Regions from separate parts of the Brevibacillus sp. genome, predicted to be linked through region 2. Evidence: riboswitches for the same ligand, from Rfam matches in the RefSeq annotation. Region 2 holds a riboswitch; each other region holds the start of a gene.
The links. Region 2 has a riboswitch for lysine ahead of dapD (2,3,4,5-tetrahydropyridine-2,6-dicarboxylate N-acetyltransferase). Riboswitches for the same ligand answer to the same signal wherever they lie in the genome.

Region 1: linked by a shared signal. The riboswitch ahead of DEP07_RS07895 (amino acid permease) and the one ahead of dapD (2,3,4,5-tetrahydropyridine-2,6-dicarboxylate N-acetyltransferase) in region 2 are both predicted to bind lysine.
Region 3: linked by a shared signal. The riboswitch ahead of DEP07_RS18890 (aspartate kinase) and the one ahead of dapD (2,3,4,5-tetrahydropyridine-2,6-dicarboxylate N-acetyltransferase) in region 2 are both predicted to bind lysine.

What each region holds. Positions count from the first base shown of each region.
Region 1 covers NZ_DOTK01000033.1:4,604-11,210, reverse strand. The annotation lists gene DEP07_RS07905 (TolC family protein) at 83-1,135, opposite strand; gene DEP07_RS07900 (TolC family protein) at 1,484-2,536, opposite strand; gene DEP07_RS07895 (amino acid permease) at 2,734-4,176, opposite strand; lysine riboswitch at 4,289-4,475, opposite strand; gene DEP07_RS07890 (DinB family protein) at 4,593-5,087, opposite strand; gene DEP07_RS07885 (CGNR zinc finger domain-containing protein) at 5,245-5,802, shown strand; gene DEP07_RS07880 (alpha/beta fold hydrolase) at 6,043-6,607, shown strand, end outside.
Region 2 covers NZ_DOTK01000005.1:28,359-34,965, forward strand. The annotation lists gene DEP07_RS00830 (N-acetyldiaminopimelate deacetylase) at 1-667, opposite strand, end outside; gene DEP07_RS00835 (aspartate aminotransferase family protein) at 671-1,885, opposite strand; gene dapD (2,3,4,5-tetrahydropyridine-2,6-dicarboxylate N-acetyltransferase) at 1,900-2,610, opposite strand; lysine riboswitch at 2,714-2,903, opposite strand; gene DEP07_RS00845 (flavodoxin) at 3,059-3,502, shown strand; gene DEP07_RS00850 (GNAT family N-acetyltransferase) at 3,595-4,140, shown strand; gene DEP07_RS00855 (EcsC family protein) at 4,137-4,964, opposite strand; gene DEP07_RS00860 (hypothetical protein) at 5,004-5,201, opposite strand; gene DEP07_RS00865 (hypothetical protein) at 5,274-6,607, opposite strand, start outside.
Region 3 covers NZ_DOTK01000062.1:25,584-32,190, reverse strand. The annotation lists gene sdhA (succinate dehydrogenase flavoprotein subunit) at 1-632, opposite strand, end outside; gene DEP07_RS18900 (succinate dehydrogenase cytochrome b558 subunit) at 651-1,262, opposite strand; gene DEP07_RS18895 (DUF2507 domain-containing protein) at 1,588-2,040, shown strand; gene DEP07_RS18890 (aspartate kinase) at 2,145-3,386, opposite strand; lysine riboswitch at 3,618-3,804, opposite strand; gene uvrC (excinuclease ABC subunit UvrC) at 3,891-5,672, opposite strand; gene DEP07_RS18880 (DUF2164 domain-containing protein) at 5,702-5,953, opposite strand; gene trxA (thioredoxin) at 6,213-6,530, opposite strand.

The sequences.
Region 1 (6,607 bases), on a different contig from region 2:
CTGGTTGATAGGAGCAGCCTGTTACAACAATGGGAATGGTCGTATAGGAAAAAATGAAATTATTATTTCGTATTGCGAAGTTTTAGAAACCAACAGATTGATTCAAGGCGCTTACAGCCAGATTGTATTGATAAAGAGCGTCGGCAGCTTTGGTTTCGGATTCGAATAATTCTGCTTCTTTGTCGATCAGGTCATTCAAAGAGCCTTTTTTATTGTTGGCGTAATCGTAAAGAGTTTGTTCGTATTGTTTGGCAGCTTCTTCTTTGGCAGCGTTGCTCGCTGTCAGTGCAGCTTTGGCAGCTGTCGCTTTTTCGTAGGAATCGCTGACTTCCAGACTCACTTTTTGCTTGAGGCTTTGCAGCAGCAGCTCTTCTTTGCGCAGGTCGTTGCGCGCGATTCTTCCTTTATATGTGCTTCCCGCGGAGTATTCTGCCGTAAAATCGGCTTTGATTTGGGCGTACTCTCTTTTCGCTTCGGCTTCGATCATGTCAGGGCGCTTTTGGTAGGCCAGAGCAAGAGCTTCTTCCACTGTATTCAGCGGGGCAGAGGTCAGTGCGCTCGTTTGCAGCAACCACGCTTTGTCCTGTTTTTCATTCAGCAAGCTGTTGAGCTTGGCCAATGCTTCCTTGTAGCTGGTTTCCAGAGCGGACAGCTTGTCTTTGGCGTCATTGTCATCGGCCCAGTATTGGCGCTGGATGCTTTTCTTTTGCACCTTGATTTTTTCTTCCAGGGCGCGAACTTCAAAATATGCTTTTTGGACATCGAGGCGCAGAGCGTTTTGCTTGGTGGCAAAGGAAGCTTCACCGACGAGCAAATCTTTTTTCGCTTCAGCTTCATCTCCGTACTTGTCAGAAGCTTCACTCAGCGAATTGACGTCATCCTTTTTGATTGCCGCTGTGTCTCGAAGGGTCAGGAGAGACTCATAGCGAGTGGTTTCGTAATCGAGTCTCGCCAGTTCCAGGTCAACACTGTTTTTCAATGCTTGCTCAACAGCGTGATCGAGAGAGAGGGGAGCTACTGCTGTTTGTTCCACCGCCGCTGCGAGAGGGGCTGCCAGAGCCAGGTGCGAGCTGCCGACAAAAAGCGCAGTGACCAGTGTGGTGCTGTAAAGATGTTTGGACAACCGGGACTTCATTTACAAAGCCTCCTTCATTTCATGAGTAATGAAAACGATAATCATTATCAATTTTCATGAACAGTATATATTTCCAACCTGATGTTCGTCAATACGAAATCGAGAGTTGGAATGATAGAAAACATCATTTATCAATCAAAGAGTTTAAATAATTTACAAATTTTGTGTAAAGGCAGAGTGCAGCAAGAAAGGCATCCAGATAGCGGACGCCTTTCTTGCTATGAGCTTGGTCAAAAGTAAAGAGGAGAGAGCCGCTGATCTATATAAAAGGCAGTCTGGAGCTTGCTGCCTAATTCATCAGATAAAAAGAAGGGAAAAGGACGAAAAAATATTACGTGAAGCGAAATATTAGAAACCGATCGATTGATCCAATGTGCTGACAGCAAGGTTGTATTGATAGAGCGATTCAGATGCTTTGGTTTCTGCTGCAAACAGGCTTGCTTCTTTTTCGATCAAGTCTTTCAAGGCTGCTTTTTGACTCGTGTAATCCGACAAAGCTTGCTGGTATTGCTTGGCAGCCTCGTTTTTGGCAAGGACGCTCTCAGCCAATGCTTTTTTCGCCGCGGCGACCTTTTCGTAAGAGTCGGCTACTTCTTGATCGACTTTTTGCTTCAGTCGTTCCAGCACCAGGTCGGACTTGCGCAATTGCTTGACGGCTACTTTGCCTTTATAGGTGCTGATGGGCGTGTAATCTTTCGTGTAGTTAACTTTGACTTCGGCAAAATCTTTCTCGGCGACAGCTTTCATCATGTCAGGCCGCTTTTTGTAGGCTTGCGCTTTGGCTTCTTCCAGAGTGGCAACTAGCGGTGCGGACAGCTCGCGGGTTTCCAAGCGCCAGGACTTGTCCTTTTTTTCGTTCAGCAGGTCGTTGAGTTTGGCCAATGCCTGCTTGTAGCTGGTTTCCAGAGCGGACAGCTTTTCTTTCGCTTCGTCGTTCTCCGACCAGTATTGGCGTTGGATGCTTTGCTTTTGCAGCTTGATCTTTTCTTCCAGAGAAGAGACTTCAAAATACGCTTTTTGCACTTGCAGCTGCAAATTGTTTTTTGAGGTTTTCAAAGTGACTTCGCTAAGCGCCAGGTCTTTTCTCGCTTTGGCAGCGTCTTCGTATTTTTTCTTGGCATCATCGAGCGTATTGACGTTTTCGAGCTGGATGGCCGCTTTTTCTCGCAGCGTATAGAGCGTTTCATATTCCGTAACATCGTAATCTATTTGCAGCAGCTCAAGATCGATGCTGGTTTTCAATGCCTGCTCGATCGCACCGTGGAGAGACAGAGGAGCGGTCTGGGGTTGTTCTGCGGCTGCAACAACTGCAGGAGCGGCCATAGCCAAATGAGTATTGCCTGCAAGAAGCGCGGCAACCAGTGTAGTGCTGTAGAGATGCTTCGATAACCTGGACTTCATTATGGGGCCTCCTTGGGAATAGGAAAAGAGTTTGTCGATAACGATTCTCATTATCAATTTTTCATGAACAGTATATATTTCCAGTCTACATTCGTCAATATGTAATCATAAGAAAGTTGATCGGAAAAATAAAATGAAACAAAGAAAAAGCTCCCTCGACGTGAGGGAGCCTGCAATGACTTGTTTGGCAAAGCTATTTATTTTTCGTCCATGCTGAAATCTACTTTATGGAGCGGAACAAGCTTGCTCTTTTTCGTATACTTGTAGACAAGCCAAACGATCAAAAACAGCGGCAAGCCAACATAGGAGACGAACACGCCGTTCCAGTCAATCTCGCCGCCGATAAACGCCGAGTAGTTTTGGCCGACAATGACGACGCAGCAAATGATAAAGGCGAAAATCGGGCCAAACGGGAACAGCTTCGCCCGGTATGGCAGCTCACGCAGGTCGCGGCCTTGGGCCAGGTACGCTTTGCGGAAGCGGTAATGGCTGATGGCAATGCCGAGCCAAGCGATAAACCCGGACATGCCGGATGCGTTCAGAAGCCATACGTACACCTCGCCATCTCCAAACAGGGAGGACAGAAACGCCAGCGCACCGATGGCAGCCGTCATGATCAAGGAATTGATCGGGACGCCGTTGCGAGTGACTTTGGCAAACCATTTTGGCGCTTTTCCTTCCTTCGCCAGCACCCACAGCATGCGGGTGGATGCGTACATGCCGGAGTTCCCGGCAGACAGCACGGAGGTGAGGATGACCGCATTCATCACAGAGGCGGCGAAGGCAAAGCCGGCTTTTTCAAAGACGATCGTGAACGGGCTGATGGCAATATCGGTAATATCACCGCTGATCAGATTCGGATTGTCGTAAGGAACGAGCAACCCGATAATCAGGATTGCGAAAATGTAGAAGAGCAAGATGCGCCAAAAAATCTGGCGGATCGCTTTCGGGATATTGCGCGCAGGGTCTTCGCTCTCACCAGCGGCCACCCCTACAAGCTCGGTTCCCTGGAACGAGAACCCGGCAATCATGAAGACGCCGAGAAGCGCCATGAAGCCGCCATTGAACGGTGCATCGCCTTTGGTGAAGTTTTGGAAGCCGACTGCTTCGCCACCCATAATGCCGAAGATCATCAAAATACCAATGATGATAAAGACGACGACGGTGACTACTTTAATCAAGGCAAACCAGTATTCAGATTCGCCGTAGCCTTTGACAGACAACAGATTAAGAGCAAACATAAGGACGAGGAACAAGGCACTCCACAAAATGGCGGGAGTATCCGGGAACCAGTATTTCATAATGAGAGCTGCGGCTGACAGTTCGACCGCAATCGTAATTGCCCAGTTGTACCAGTAATTCCAGCCAAGCGCGAAGCCGAGTGACGGGTCGACGAATCTGGTGGCGTAGGTGGAAAAGGAGCCGGATACAGGCATGAAGGCGGCCATTTCCCCAAGACTGGTCATCAAAAAGTAAACCATGATACTGATAGCGATGTAGGCGACCAAAGCGCCCCCTGGTCCGGCTTCGTGAATCGAGCCTCCACTCGCCAGGAACAAGCCCGTACCGATGGAGCCGCCGATGGCGATCATCGTCAGGTGGCGGGCTTTCAAACCACGTTGCAGTTGATTCTGTGACATAAGATGCTTGCACGACCTTTCGAAGATTTTGAGAAGGTCGGTCGGAAACGAAAAAACCGCCAATAGCCAAAAACGGCATAGGGCGGTATCATCCAATCCCCACCAAGCCTTCACTGAAGATAGCACACCACGTTTGCCCGGCAAGCAAACGTGACAGTTCTGTCCCTTTCGGGTACAGCCCCAGCCCACGCGCACAGAGATGCGATATGAGCTTCGGCGGCTTTTCCCTTTCCTGGAGTCATAGATTTCTTCTGAATCTCGTACAGGATGACATAAAAGCCGCGACCTCTACCCTCACCGTGAAAGATGAGGATAACATGTATGAAGTTGATTTATTTATCAACTATATAAGATTGATCGTTATTAATCAATGAAAAAAGTTGTGCTGCAAAATATTGCTAGAGTGGGAGCAAGGGCTACAAAAATGACCTGCGCGCAGGCCAAGAGCCTTGCAGCTTGCGGATTTGCACAATTTGTCCCGTATGAAAAGCGTCGTGCAAAATGATGCTCATCACGCTTTGCCCGATGGAGATGGTGGGCAGCGGCTGATCGAATGCATCGCCGGAAAGGGAGCGGAGCTTTTCATGAATGCCGCGATGTACTTCTTCCATGCGCTGCACCGCCGCTTGCCAAGCTGCTTCGTCGTCTGGCGCTCCGGATGGTTGGAAGGTGTCATCGTTCGTCTCAGCCGTACCAGGAAAATCCGTACCGGATAGACGGTGCAGCAAACGCTCTTTGAAATAGAGCAGATGACTGAGATTTTCCCAGATCGTGTTCGCTGCCTCTCCTTCGGGACGCCAGCTGGCTTGGGCCACGGTCACGCCATCCAGGGCGTGCTTGAGCGGCGGATACCAATCTTCTTTGTCATACGTGCACTCCCATTCATGAACAAGCAATTCCATCCGATTCATGTGTTTCCTCCTCGTCTGTCAAACAGATTGGTGAAGCGCTATAATGGCAATAAGAAGAAGTTTGTAACGCTCAAAATGAATTTTGGTGGTTACAAGATGATCTTACCATATGTTGGTGTTACCTACAAGAAGCGAAAATAGATGGGGGAAGAGAAGTGTGCAATGGCTATGCATCGATTTTTTAAACAGCGATTGGCGTGACTGGCGCGGGACAGGCCGCAAGGAAAATCGCCTGGCAAAGCGGGAATGGCAGGAATGGTTTTTGCAAGAGCACCAATTGCAGGCACCGCTGCCGCTTGACGAGGAAACCGTCGCTGTTCTTGTGCAATTTCGCGAGTATATGCGAATGCTTTTGGAAAAGGTGGTCAGCGGGGAGGCATTGCTGCAAGAGGAGTTGGAGCAACTGAACGAGACGCTGGCAAAAGCTCCGTTTTACGTTCGCGTCGTGCCTAGTGAAGAGGAAGCAACTTATGCGCAGGAATGGCATAGCGCGATTGAAGGATGGCCACTGGTCATGGCGCGGATCGCCGGGTCTTTTGCCACGCTGTTGCTTCCGTCCCATCTGGAGCGGATCAAGATTTGCGACAACGAGGACTGCTGCTGGGTGTTCTACGATGAAAGCCGGAACCGGGTGCGGCGCTGGTGCGACGATAAAATGTGCGGCAATCTGATGAAGGTACGCCGTTTTCGGGAGCGGCAAAAGGAGAAAAAATGAGCGAAGGAAAAGGGGCAGAGAAACAGACTGCGCCTTTTTTCATGTCTGGGCAAAAGAGCAGGGAGAAGCCCACGATCTGCTGTCGCTGCCATCGTTGTAGCAAACGTTTTACGGCATGGGAAGCGTCATGCTTTCAGTATGTGTAGCCCGCGAATCCGCAAATGCAAATGACGTACATGGAAAGGAAAATGGAGGCATAATAAGAAGCAGGTAACAAGGGACCGGAAGCGAGGTGGCGGGATGAGTCGCAAACGGAAAATATGGCGCAGGGCACTGGTTTTGCTTTTGCTTGTAGGAGCGTGTACGGCGATCTGGTATTTGCGTCCTTACCAGCACGATCAGGCTGCCAAAGATGCGATGCAGGGCGGCGAAGGCATCACCGTTATCGATACGGGGGACTGGATTGCTTTTGAAGGCGGGGAAGCCCGGGAGCCAGGGCTGATCTTGTATCCAGGCGCTTTGGTCAAATCGGAGAGCTATGCACCGCTGGCACGAGCTTTGGCTGGTTCCGGATATCGGGTATTCGTAGCGAGAATGCCGCTGAATTTGGCTATCAGCGATGTCGAGCGAGCCAATCAAGTGTTGAAAGCATATCCCAAGCAATCGTTTGTGATCGGCGGGCACTCTTTGGGCGGAGCCATGGCAGCCCGGTTTGCGGTCCAACACCTCGATCGGATCGATGGCGTCTTCTTTTTGGGAGCTTATCCGGACAAACGGGGAGATTTGCAAAAAGCGGAAATACCCGTCTTGTCCTTGCTCGGATCGCGGGATGGCGTGGTGAATCGGGAAAAGTTTGCGGCCAGCA
Region 2 (6,607 bases):
CGGAATCGAGCGGGTCGATGTTGCGCGAAATGATCGACTGTAGCTGCGTCACCAGATGGCTCCCGGCAACTACCATGTCATTTGCTTTGTGCGGGAACGCCGCATGTCCGCCTTTTCCGACCAAATCGATGTACAATTCGGACGTGTTCGCAAACAAAATGCCCGGCTTTGTAGCAATATGGCCCACAGGATACTCGGGAGCGATGTGCAGGGCAAAAATGCAGTCGGGCCGCCAGAGCGCAAACTCTTCGCTCTCCATCATCGGCAGGGCGCCGCCTGGCCCTTCTTCCGCCGGCTGAAACAGGAACAGCAGGTGATCTGCGATCGGCTGCTGCACAAAATGCGTCAGCAGCCCGAGAGCAATCGCCATGTGCATGTCGTGTCCGCACGCATGCATATACCCTTCATGCAACGAGCGAAACGGATAGGACGTCTCCTCTGCAATCGGCAAGCCGTCCATGTCAGTCCGCCAGGCAATCGTCCGCTTCGGATTGGTTCCGGCAACCTTGACCAAAATCCCGGTGCGCCATGTCTTGATCTCCAGCCGATCTTGCGGAAGCTTCTCCAGGTAATCGAGCAAATACTTTTGCGTTTTTACCTCTTGAAAGCCCGGCTCGGGAATTTGGTGCAGATCGCGGCGAATTTGGGTAAACAAAGATGTCGTCATCGCTTACGCCTCCCCTTTTGCCCCTTGAAGCTCAGCCAGTTCCGCTGCAAAGCTTTCCAGGAAACGGTCTACGTCTTCCTTGGTCAAAGTGAGCGGCGGCAGCAAGCGAACAATCGTTTTTTGCGTCACATCCACGAGAACTCCCCGATCCAGCATGGCTTGCTGCAAGCGGCTGACCTCTTCGGGAGCAGCACTGAGCGGGATTCCCACCATCATGCCTTTGCCGCGCAGCGCCTGAAGCTGTTCCGGGAGGCGCTCACGCAGTGCTTCCAGTCCAGCCCACAGGTAGGCAATCACTTCGTCTACGCTCGCTGCAAATGCGGGATCGAGCAGTTCGTCCAGCACGACATTGCCCAAAGCAGCCGAAAGCGGAGACGGCGCAAAAGTCGTGCCGTGATCTCCCGGCTTGAACTGGTTCATCAGCTTCGTCCCGGCAATGACGCCACCGAGCGGAAGTCCGCCGCCTACTCCTTTGGCAAACAGGATCAAATCTGGCGTCACGCCTGCGTGCTCGTAGGCAAACAGTTTTCCCGTCCGTCCCATGCCTGTCTGGATTTCATCCATGGCAAACAGCATGCCTTCCTCTTGGCAAATGGTCGCCACCTCGCGCAAAAAGTCTACAGACAAAGGCACGACACCCCCGGAGCCAAGAACAGGCTCCATCAGGACGGCTGCTGGCTTTGCCTCGCGACAGATGGCGCGCAATCCGGCTGTGTCCTCCGGATCAAGCTCGTACACGGGAAAATCCGGCTGCGGAAAATCTTGATAGACGTGCGCTTGCCTGGTCAGCCGAACGGCGCCCAGCGTCCTGCCGTGAAAACTGTTGCGCAAGACGACGATCCCTTCGCGTCCCGCTCCGTCGGTCTTCGTCCATTTGTGAATCATTTTGATCGCGGACTCGGTCGCCTCTGCGCCGGAATTGGTGAAGAACACTTTTCCCGGGATCGTCTGCTCGACCAGCCGCTTGGCCAACAGGATCGCCGGCTGGTTCAAAAATACGTTGGAAATGTGCAGGAAACGTTCTCCCTGATCGCGCAGCGCCTGAACAATCCGCGGGTGGGAGTGGCCCAGCACATTGACTGCCAGGCCCGTAAACAGGTCCAAATACTTGTTGCCCGCTGTATCGTACAGGTAGTTTCCTTCCCCTTTGGCGATCGCGATAGGCAAACGTTTATAAGAAGAGACGATGTATTGTTCGTCGAGCGTACGCCAGTCCATGTGAGCTCTCTCCCCTACAGCTGACGTAGCTCCTGCTTGATCTCCGTCTTGGAGCGAGTTTTGTCGTCGATTTGTTTGATGACACGAGCAGGTGTGCCCGCAACAACCACGTATGGCGGCACATCCTCAATCACGACCGCGCCTGCTGCTACGACCGCGCCTTTTCCTACGCGAACGCCTTCGAGGATAACCGCATTGGCACCGATCACGACATCGTCTTCGACAACAACCGGCTGTGCGGAAGGCGGCTCAATAACGCCTGCAATGACAGAACCAGCGCCGATGTGGCAATTTTTCCCGATTGTACCGCGTCCACCTACAACCACGTTCATGTCGATCATCGTGCCTTCGCCAATTACCGCGCCAATATTGATCGAAGCTCCCATCATGATCACCGCGTTGTTTCCGATGGTAACCTGGTCACGGATGATCGCGCCCGGCTCGATGCGAGCCTGGATGCCTTTTGTATCGAGCAATGGAATCGCGGAATTGCGGCGGTCGCTTTCTACCACGTAGTCCTCGATTTTGTCGGCGTTTGCAGCCAAAACAGGCTCGATCTCTTTCCACTCGCCAAAGACGACGCCAGTAGAGCCAGTGATGAACGTTTTTGCGCTGGCACCGAAGTCAATGCCCTCCAGATTGCCTTTCACGTATACTTTCACAGGTGTTTTCTTTTCGCTTTTTTGAATAAACGCGATAATTTCATTTGCATCCATCATGTTCACAGGTAAATCCTCCTTTTTGATCAAAACCTTGCCTTGTTTAAATTGACTAAAAAAAGCAATGAGTGCATTCGCTATCTCATTGCTTTCCAAACTGCCCAAGCAAATCGTAAATAGCGCTCCACAAGAAGACAATCGTCTTTTGTGACAGGATGTTCATTGTTCATGAGCCACCCCAGCCGCTGCTGTTCGAGGGGAACAACAACCGCTTCGGCGCTTTAGCCTTTCCTCCTTTTCCCGCCCCCCGGCAGATGACGAAAAGATGTACTATTCTTCGGCGCACCTCTATTTAGACTTCCAATATTATAATTTCATTTAACTCTACCAAAATCATTCCCATGTGGCAACAGCTTTATAGAAAGAAAAAAAATCGTTGACAACGAGAATCATTTTCATTATCTTATTTTTGTGAGAATGATTTTCATTATCTTATTTGGAGGGTTTCAACCTTATGAGCCGCATTTTGATGGTTTACGCAAGCATGACTGGAAACACACAAGAGATTGCTGAAGCGATTGCTGAGGGTATTCGATCCACAGGAAAAGAGCTGGAGATAAAAGAAGTGATGGACGCAACAGCCAAGGAGCTTGAGGACTACGATGGCATCCTGCTCGGCGCTTACACTTGGGGCGACGGCGATCTTCCGGACGAGTGCCTGGACTTCTACGAAGAGATGGACGACATCGATCTGACTGGCAAAAAAGTAGTCGCATTCGGTTCCTGCGATTCCGCTTACGAGCACGTTGGCGCTGCCGTAGATACTCTCTTGAAAAAGGCGAGCGAGCGCGGTGCGGAAACACCACTTGAAGGCTTGAAAATCGAGCTGTCCCCTACAGCGAAAGAAGTGGAAACCTGCAAGGCGTTTGGCGTTTCTTTCTCCGAATTGCTGGGCTAAGACCAGAAGGCCGCTGAAAAGAAAAAGCCTTTCCACTTAAATCAAGTCATGGTACAATGTCGATCCGACTTTTTCCAGGGAGGATTGATATCATGACGCTACATACAGAAACGGTCTATCTGCGACCTCTGGGCATGGACGACGCAGCCGAGCTTCTTGAGCTTCGGCTGCGTAATCATGCTTTTTTGCAACCTTTTGAACCGATTCGGTCGTCTTCCTTTTTGACGCTCACGGGCCAACAGGAACAAATCGCCCAGGCGGAAAAAGACTTTGCCGCTGGCACAGGCTACGCTTTTGGCGTCTTTCTGCGCGAAACGGACGACATGATCGGCCGTGTTGCCCTGTCAAACGTCGTACGCGGCGCCTGGCAAAACGCGACCATCGGTTACTTCATGGATCAAAGCTGCAACCAAAAAGGCTACACGACAGCCGCCGTCAGGCTCGCTCTCGCTTTCGCCTTTCAAGAAGCCGGTTTGCACCGCGTGCAAGCCGCTGTCATGCCTCGCAATACGGCCTCTATTCGCGTTTTGGAGAAAAACGGTTTTCGCAAGGAAGGGTTGTCCTTGCACTACTTGCAGATCAACGGCGTGTGGGAAGATCATCTGATTTTCGCGCTGACAGCCGAAGACCTGGCTTAATCACGCTGCGCTGTTTCTTGTGCCCGCAATCGCTCCAGGATTCGCCGCTTGCGGTAAAGCATTCTCCCCGCTTCGGCGACATCCTGTACGGTTGAACGATTCAAGTACGCTCCGAACAAAATACCCGCAATCGGTACCAGCTGAAACAGCTTTTTCCACCCGAAATTTTCGGTGTACGTCACGACGACCTCCCGCCAGCCTTGCAATTGCGCGATGACGTCTTTCTGCGCAGCTGGCTCGTCAAACCGGGAAAGCTCAGCCAAAATCGCTTTTTTCCCGACAATATCCGAGGAAGCAAATTGAAGACACTTGACCACGAACAGGCGCTCTCGCTTTTCTTCTGGCCGATATCCGTAGCAGAGGGCCATTTCTTGCAACACTTTCAACGAAGTGCCCAAAAGCAACGGAATGTCGATAGCCAATGTAAAAATTCCGCCGATCCCCGTCGTCGCACCTTGCACCGTGGCAAAAGTCGCCCGCGACTCTTTCAGATTAAGAGCCACTTCATCCATGAGCACAAGCGGCGCTCCTGCGACCTCTTCTGCTCGCGGCTGCCTCGAACCGGATTGCTCCTGCTCAAGCCGCTGAGCGAACTTGCTGTAAATCGCCGCATCCGAAACGAGATACGTCCCTCCCGTTTCAAGAAATGCCGCCATCTCGTCTACTGCCGTTCCCAGCTTATCCCTGACGAAATTCGGCGTTATTTTATCCAGCCAGACGAAAGGAAGCCTGCCCAGCTTTTCCCAAAACCACAAGTCGTTTTGATCTTTCTCCCATGCTTCTACCTCTGCCAGCTCCTGCTGCAAATATGCTCTCGACTCCATCTGTCCCAATCCCTCCCACACCTTTCCGCTCTTCCGTTTCTATTGCTCGCCGCGCTTTTGCTTCCATAAGCACTGATTGCGAAGCAGCTGTTTGATATGCTCCCGCAACTGCTCAGGCGTGGAAAAGCGTGCAAATTCCTTACTGTCTGTTACGATTCCCAGCTTCAAATGTTTCACTTGCTCCCCTTCGATGCAAAAACCGAACTGTTTCAGAATGGCGATCTGTTCACTGGTCATCTGCGCTTGCCCTCCCCTTTGAGCACTTTTCCCAACAAAAACCCCCCTGCCAACTGCAAGGGGGACGTTTGCTTATTTCACTTCTACTTTCAGAGACATGGTTTCATTTCGTTCCTGGACGTTCAAGTCTTTCACGTATTTTTTGTCTTTTAGCACAAGCGAGCAAGTCTTGTACGTAAGGTGGTTGGTCACCTTGATTGTGTAGACGCCTGCTTTTCCGTCGTTGTCCTCGATAATTTGCCGCAAATCGAGGGATGACATTCCCTCATCTTCGTATTCATCATCCGGGTCTGACTCGAAAAGCGCGATTTCCTGTCCTTCATAAAACACTTGAACCGTGTTGTCGGATGAAATCGTCGCTCCAACAGTCGTCTGATTGGAGCCAACTGGCGTCTCTCCGTACGTCCAGACGAGGTTCGGCATGTAGTAAGCCGTGCCGTTGCGTCCCGTTCCATCCCGCAGCTTTTTGTTTCCGCTGCGTTTTGCGTACGTAGCTTTTAGCCGCAGCTCTCTGTCATTGTCCAGCTCTGCCAAGGAATTGACTGAAATGGTCTGCCCGTCGCGATATTCCTTGCCGCGATTGTTGATCAACAGCAGCGGCGATTGGGTAGGAGCCAAGCCTGATTCATCCTTGTCGCAGGCGGGGACAGCCGGGATTGGCCGGACATCTTCAATTACTTGAATATAGCCGCACCACGACTGGCGAGGCTCCCGCTTGCTGTAATAGTTCACCTTGAGTCGGCCTGGCTTGTAGCTGGACAGCAGGAGCGCTGTATGATCCCAGTTCAGCTTCGATTCATCCACCACCACGTTGTCAACGGCCCAGAAGCCCGGCCCTTCGTCGTCTGACGCTTCACTGCCATGCTCCACATGCTCCGCCGCTGTCGCCAGCCAGATCACATGTACAGGTCTTTGGTAAAGCTTTACGGTAATATCGGACGAGGACAAATTTTCCCGCTCGACCATCATCGAGGATTGCGCATTTTGCTGCATCAGCACATCCATCGTCGCAGTTGCACTCGCTGAATCACACGAGTTGGGCGCACCGGGAACCTGAATTTTTACTTCCGTTGCTGAGCTGCCCCAGATGTTGTCAGGATTGGTTGTCTGATTCGGCTCAAAAGTGACCGTCATCGTCATTCCCGCCATCATTTCCGGAATCGCCACCTCGAAATGCTGGGAGTCGGTCAAAGTCTGTCCTGTCCCATTCGCCGACCAGCGTCCGGCAACGGGAGAATACAGCGGAACCACTCCCGGAGCCGCAGGGGCAGAGATTTGCTGGCCTTGCGAGAGCTTTTGACCATTGGCGTCCGTTCCCATGTACAGTTCCGCCATGCCGACGCGAATATTTGTCGTCCAGATGCTCATGCTCATGTCATCGGGAGTGAACACGAGATCGTATTCTC
Region 3 (6,607 bases), on a different contig from region 2:
ATGATCGAGTTGGTCGATTTACCAAAGATGATACCAGGTCCGCCTGTTGCCAGAATGACAGCATCTGCACGGAAGGATTGAATTTCACCGGAACGCATATTTTGCGCGGTAATCCCGCGACAGGTTCCTGTATCGTCCAAAACGGCTCCGAGGAAATCCCAATATTCGTACTTGGTTACAAGACCTTCTGCTTCATAACGGCGTACTTGCTCGTCCAAAGCGTACAGCAATTGTTGACCGGTAGTCGCGCCTGCAAACGCAGTACGGTGGTGCTTGGTTCCTCCGAAACGACGGAAGTCCAGAAGACCTTCTGCTGTACGGTTGAACATAACGCCCATACGGTCAAGCATGTAAATAATTCCAGGTGCTGCATCACACATTGCTTTTACAGGCGGTTGGTTTGCCAAGAAGTCTCCGCCGTATACTGTATCGTCAAAGTGCTCCCAAGTGGAGTCGCCTTCCCCTTTGGTATTTACCGCGCCGTTGATACCGCCCTGTGCACATACAGAGTGGGAACGTTTTACCGGAACCAGGGAGAACAGCTGGACGGGAACGCCTTTTTCTGCTGCTTTGATGGTAGCCATCAAGCCGGCCAAACCACCACCGACAATGATCAGTTTACCTTTTGCCATGATTGAGTCCCCCTATCCCTACAGAATGAAAGCCGACATCGCACGCAATCCGATGAAGGTTACAACTACGAATACGACCATAGTGAAGTATGTTGCAATTCGTTGGGAACGTGGTCCAACTGTAATTCCCCAGTGAACCAGGAACGACCAGATTCCGTTGGAGAAGTGGAAAACCGTACTGATAATCCCAATTGTGTAGAATACGATCATTGCTGGGCTGCTAAGAATGTCAGCCATCATGTCAAAATTTACGGTTACACCCATCGCTTTCGGGATACGTGTCGACCACACATGCCAAACAATGAAAATGAGGGTAATGACTCCTGTCAGGCGTTGCCACAGAAACATTTGGTTTCTGAAGTAACTGAAGTTCCCCACGTTTTGTTTTGCCTGGAATGCGATGTAGAGACCGTAAATAGCGTGGAACAGGATCGGGATGTAGATGAAAACGAATTCAACGATCAAGAGAAGTGGAACTTTTTCAATCAGACCAACAGTCTGGTTGAACGCTTCTGCTCCGTGGGTCGCTTGATAGTTGGCTGTCAAGTGAAACAGCAGGAAGAGCCCGATCGGAAACAAACCAAGAAGTGAGTGCAGCTTGTGACTGAGAAAGCTATGGCCTTTCGCCATACAATGGTCCCCCTTTCAGTGTATGTAGCGCTCTTTTATGGACCTTTCTCCCATATCCTAACCCATTGCCTACCCTATTAGACATGCCAAAAAGCCGTTAGAACCTCTCACGCCTAACTTTGTCGGAATGTGTCAAAATACGAAAAAAAGTTGGGCAAAACTTTGACCAAATCCAATTGTACTCTTGTCGACAGAGAGCGTCAAGACAATCAATAGACTAAATACATTGATAGAATAACTTTGTTCAATTTCACTATTTTTTCTATGAATCGGTCATAGAGTCCGGGCTTCTCTCATACTCTCTTACAAACAGGAGGGAAGCGCCATGAACCAAACCGATCAGCTGGCAGCACTGTTGCCGCCGCAAACGATTCCCGTAGCGGAAAGAATGAACATGCCCTACCTCGGCTACCATCTGCTACGCGAGACATTGACGAACAGCCTGCTCGGAGACAGCGAGAGTCCAATTTTGTACTGGCTGGGAAAAGACCTCGGGCGAAAAATCCCCATCCAGTCTTCCACAGGTCCGATTATGCCTTTTATTCGCCTCGGATTGGGACAGCTTGATCTTTTGGAAGAGTCTGCCGAAACCATCGTCTACAAACTCACCCATACGATCCACAACTACCAAACACCGGAACGCCTCAGCCGCTCCCTGTCGCTCGAAGCAGGCATCATTGCTGGCAGCATTGAGCAATGGAAAGGAAAAGACACCTTTGCCCGGCTGGAGGTCGAGAGTAGTTCTACGATCATGATACGCGCCCATACTCCAAAGTGATCCTTCATGCCAACCATTGGCAGCGCAATAATTGTCAGGACTGGCGTGTCTTGTCAGGTCAAAAAGATGCCCCCTCTGCCTACAGGCGAGGGAGCATTCGCTGCCTAGATTCCGTGCACCACTGCTGTCTCTTCCACATCGAGCCCGTATGCCGAGTGCAGGCTGCGGACAGCAAGCTCAGTCTGCCCGGCAGGAATGACGCAAGAAACTTTGATGTCTGAAGTTGAAACCATTTTAATAGAAATTTCTTTTTCTGCCAAAACGCGGAACATCTCGGCAGCCACTCCCGGATTGTTGACCATGCCGGAGCCTACGATGGACACTTTGGTCAGGTTTTGCTCGTAATCGACTTTTTCGAAGCCAAGCTCTGCTTTGTGGTTTTCCAACGTGTCCAATGCCTTTTTCAAGTCATCCGCAGCAACCGTGAAGGAAATATTCGTCACTGCTGCGTCATAGGAGCTTTGAATAATGATGTCGACGTTCACCTGATTGTCCGCCAGCGTATTGAACAGGCGGGAAAGAGTCCCAACCTTCGCAGGCATACCGACAACCGTGACTTTTGCTACATCCTCGTCATGCGCGACTCCACTTACTACTCTTCCTGTTTCCATGTTGGCAACCTCCTCAACGTACGTACCTTCTTCGGCAGTAAAGCTGGAGCGGACGACCAGCCGTACTTTGTATTTCTTCGCGGCCTCCACCGAGCGCGGGTGAAGAACTCCCGCTCCGAGATTCGCGAGTTCAAGCATCTCGTCGTACGAGATCGTGTCCAGCTTGCTTGCCGCTGGCACCATCCGCGGATCGGCTGTGTACACACCGGACACATCCGTGAAAATCTCGCATTTGTCTGCATTCAAGCTGGCGGCCAGCGTAACTGCCGATGTATCCGAACCACCCCGGCCGAGCGTCGTAATTTCTCCTTCGTCGCTGAGACCTTGAAAACCTGCTACGATCACAACACGTCCGCGGCTTATTTCTGCCTGGATGCGCTCAGAATCAATTTGTTTGATTCGCGCCCGGCCATGAATCGCTTCCGTCGTGATTCCAGCCTGCCAGCCTGTCAAAGAAATCGCATCGTAGCCTTTCGTGTGCAAGGCCATTGCAAGCAAGGCGATAGATACTTGCTCCCCCGTGGTCAGCAACATATCCAGCTCTCGCTCGGACGGGTAGGCGCTGATCTGTTTGGCCATATCTACCAATACGTCTGTAGATTTGCCCATCGCAGATACGACGACCACCACATCGTGCCCTTCTTCTTTGTAACTGGCAATTCGATCTGCAACTCGTAAAATTCGCTCAATGGTCCCTACAGAGGTGCCTCCGTATTTCTGCACGATCAACCCCATGCGGCTTCTCTCCCTTTTCTCATATCCAATGATTGTAGAATGTATCTTTTGCTGCCGTTTTATGAATCTCTCTATTTTTACTGGAAAAAGTCTGTATAAAAAAGGCACCGACAAGGAATAAGTACCTGCCGCTGCCTACTGTTTCGACATACCGGTTCCTCCCTCCCAATTACACGCGGTCCATGGCAGCACATGACAAGGCAAATCCCTGTCACCGCTCACATCGACACACCGTGAGATAGCTCTCCATCTGGCGCCGGTCAAGAGCCAGATGACAGTCCTGCACTTGTTCAATGCAGACCCAGCATGGAGACAAACGGGTTTTTCTCCACACTTCGGCGAATCCCCCTTTCCCGTTCCCTTCACAGATACCCGATCTCAGGGTGGTACTCATGGTTTTCGCGCCTCTACCTCACTCCATAAATGGAAGTGAGGCTAACTATTCTGTTTGAAACGCATTATATCATGGGAATCCGAGCGGTTCAATCGCTTTTTGCAAAACCGTTACGATTCCAGCTTGCGCAAATGAGTGATGATCTCTCGGGCCAGCTTGTCGCCGATCCCCAGTTCCCGGAAATCCTCCACAGTCGCTTCGCGCATTTTTTTCAGCGAGCCAAAATGGGTAAACAACAGCTTGCGCCGCTTCTCGCCGATGCCCGGAATTTCATCCAGTTGGGAGGAGAGCATCGTTTTCGTCCGTGACTGTCTGTGGAACGTGATCGCAAAACGGTGAACCTCGTCCTGAATGCGTTGCAGCAAATAAAACTCATAGCTGTCCCGCTTCAGATTCACGGGTTCTGGCGGATCGCCGTACATCAACTGCGCCGTTTTGTGCTTTTCATCCTTCGCCAAGCCGCAAACCGGAATGTACAGCCCCAATTCGTTCTCCAGGACGTCCATGGCAGCGCTGATTTGGCCTTTGCCTCCGTCGATGACGATCAAGTCCGGCAATGGCTGGTTTTCCTTCAGCAACCGCGAATAGCGTCTGCGGACAACTTCGCGCATGGACCCGTAATCGTCGGGGCCTTCGACCGTCTTGATCTTGAACTTGCGGTACTCCTTTTTGTCCGGACGACCGTCTGTAAACACGATCATCGCAGACACCGGCTCTGTTCCTTGAATGTTGGAGTTGTCGAACGCCTCGATCCGGTGGGGAACGCCAATCCCCAGCACGTGCCCCAAATTGTGCACAGCCTGAATCGTCCTCGCATCATCTTTGGACATCAGCGCGAACTTCTCCTGGAGGGCAATGCGCGCGTTTTCACAGGCCATCTCGACCAGCTCGCGCTTTTTGCTCCGCTTCGGTGTCAATACTTTGACCCCGAGCCATTCGCTAAGCAGCTCCGGCTCGCTTTCCTCCGGCAGCAAAATTTCTTTTGGCAGCGCGTTTTGCTTGTCGTAGTAAAACTGGGTGACGTACGACATGAAGTCTTCGCTTTCGCCGCCATAGTATGGAAAAGAGGTCGTCTGCCGCTCGATCATTTTGCCCTGGCGCATGTAAAAAATTTGAATGCACATCCAGCCCTTTTCTACCGCAAAGCCGATAATGTCGCGGTCTACCGTGTCGGTAAACGTGATCTTCTGCTTTTCCATCACCGCTTCAATGCTCTTGATCTGATCCCGCAGTTCCTTGGCCCGCTCGAACTCCATCGCTTCTGCCGCCTGTAGCATTTTCTCGGTCAGGCTCTGCTTCATCTGATCATGACCGCCGTCGAGGAATCGGCTAATCTCGTCAACCAGTCGCTGGTTTTCCTCTGCCGAAACCTCGTACACACAAGGAGCAAGACATTGGCCCAAATGGTAGTACAAGCAAACCTGTTTGGGCATGTTGCGGCATTTGCGCAAAGGATAGAGCCGGTCCAGCAGCTTCTTCACCTCGGAAGCATCGCCAGCGTTTGGATACGGGCCAAAATATTTGGCTTTGTCCTTCAGCACCTTGCGAGTAATCTCCAGACGAGGCTGTTCTTCATTCGTGATTTTGATGTACGGATACGTCTTGTCATCGCGCAGCATGACGTTGTAGCGGGGGTCATGCTTTTTGATCAGGTTGCACTCTAACAGCAGCGCCTCAATCGCCGAGGCTACCACAATGTACTCAAAATCGACGATCTCGCTGACCAAAAGCTGCGTCTTCCCGTTATGGCTACCCGTAAAGTAGGAGCGTACGCGGTTTTTCAGCACTTTAGCCTTTCCGACGTAAATAATTTCCCCGCTTGCATTTTTCATCAGGTAGCAGCCGGGTTTTTCTGGCAGCACAGCCAGCTTATCTTTCAACGAACGGTTCATGGCTGCTCCCTCCCTCGTTCTTTCATCTGCTATCGCTTTTTCATGACGGGCTGCTCCAGGACGTACAGCTCGTCTTCCAGTGCGCTCATCCGTTCCAGCAAAAGCTTGCGGCTATCCTGTACTCCCTGATTGTAAAAAAACGGCCCCAGTTCTTTGGAAAAGAACTCGATCATCTCTTCCGTTTCCAGATTGCCCAGGTTTTCCGAGCGTTGTTCAGCGAAAAACCGCTGTATTTTCGACACGAGATAGTCGCTTTGCTCTTTCGTCAATTTGCTTGGCATCAAATGACTTCCTTCCCTTATCATTCCTGCAATAAGAATGTACGTTCTATGCTCATAGTATCATGATTCGGCGGATTAGAAAACGTAGCTCCGGCATAATCGCAGCCCAAGCAAAAAAACTGCCGCTTCTCATTGCAGCGACAGTTTAAGCGTTTGTGAAAACGCTTTCTATTATAAGGAAGCAAAAAGACAGCATCCGTGCAGACATGAGAAAAGCGGCATTGGAGCGCCGCTTCTCATGCTGTCTGGTCGTTTATGCTTACAGGTGTTTGCCTACGGTTGCCATGAGGGCTTCTTTTGGTTGGAAGCCGATCACTTTGTCTACAGGCTGACCATCTTTGAAGACGATCAAGGTCGGGATGGACATAACGCCAAAACGGCCTGCGGAATCCGGGTTGTCGTCAACGTTTACTTTGACGATTTTGAGCTTGGAGCCCACTTCTCCGTCGATTTGCTCCAGGACAGGAGCGATCATTTTGCAAGGGCCGCACCAAGGAGCCCAGAAGTCAACCAGGACAGTACCGCCTTGCTCTACTTCCTGGGAAAAGTTTTGGTCAGTTGCATTTACGATTGCCATGGAAAGTTACCTCCTCGAAAAGTCAATTACTAAAACAAGGGTTCAGACGCTCCTACAGTATATCATCCAAAAACAAA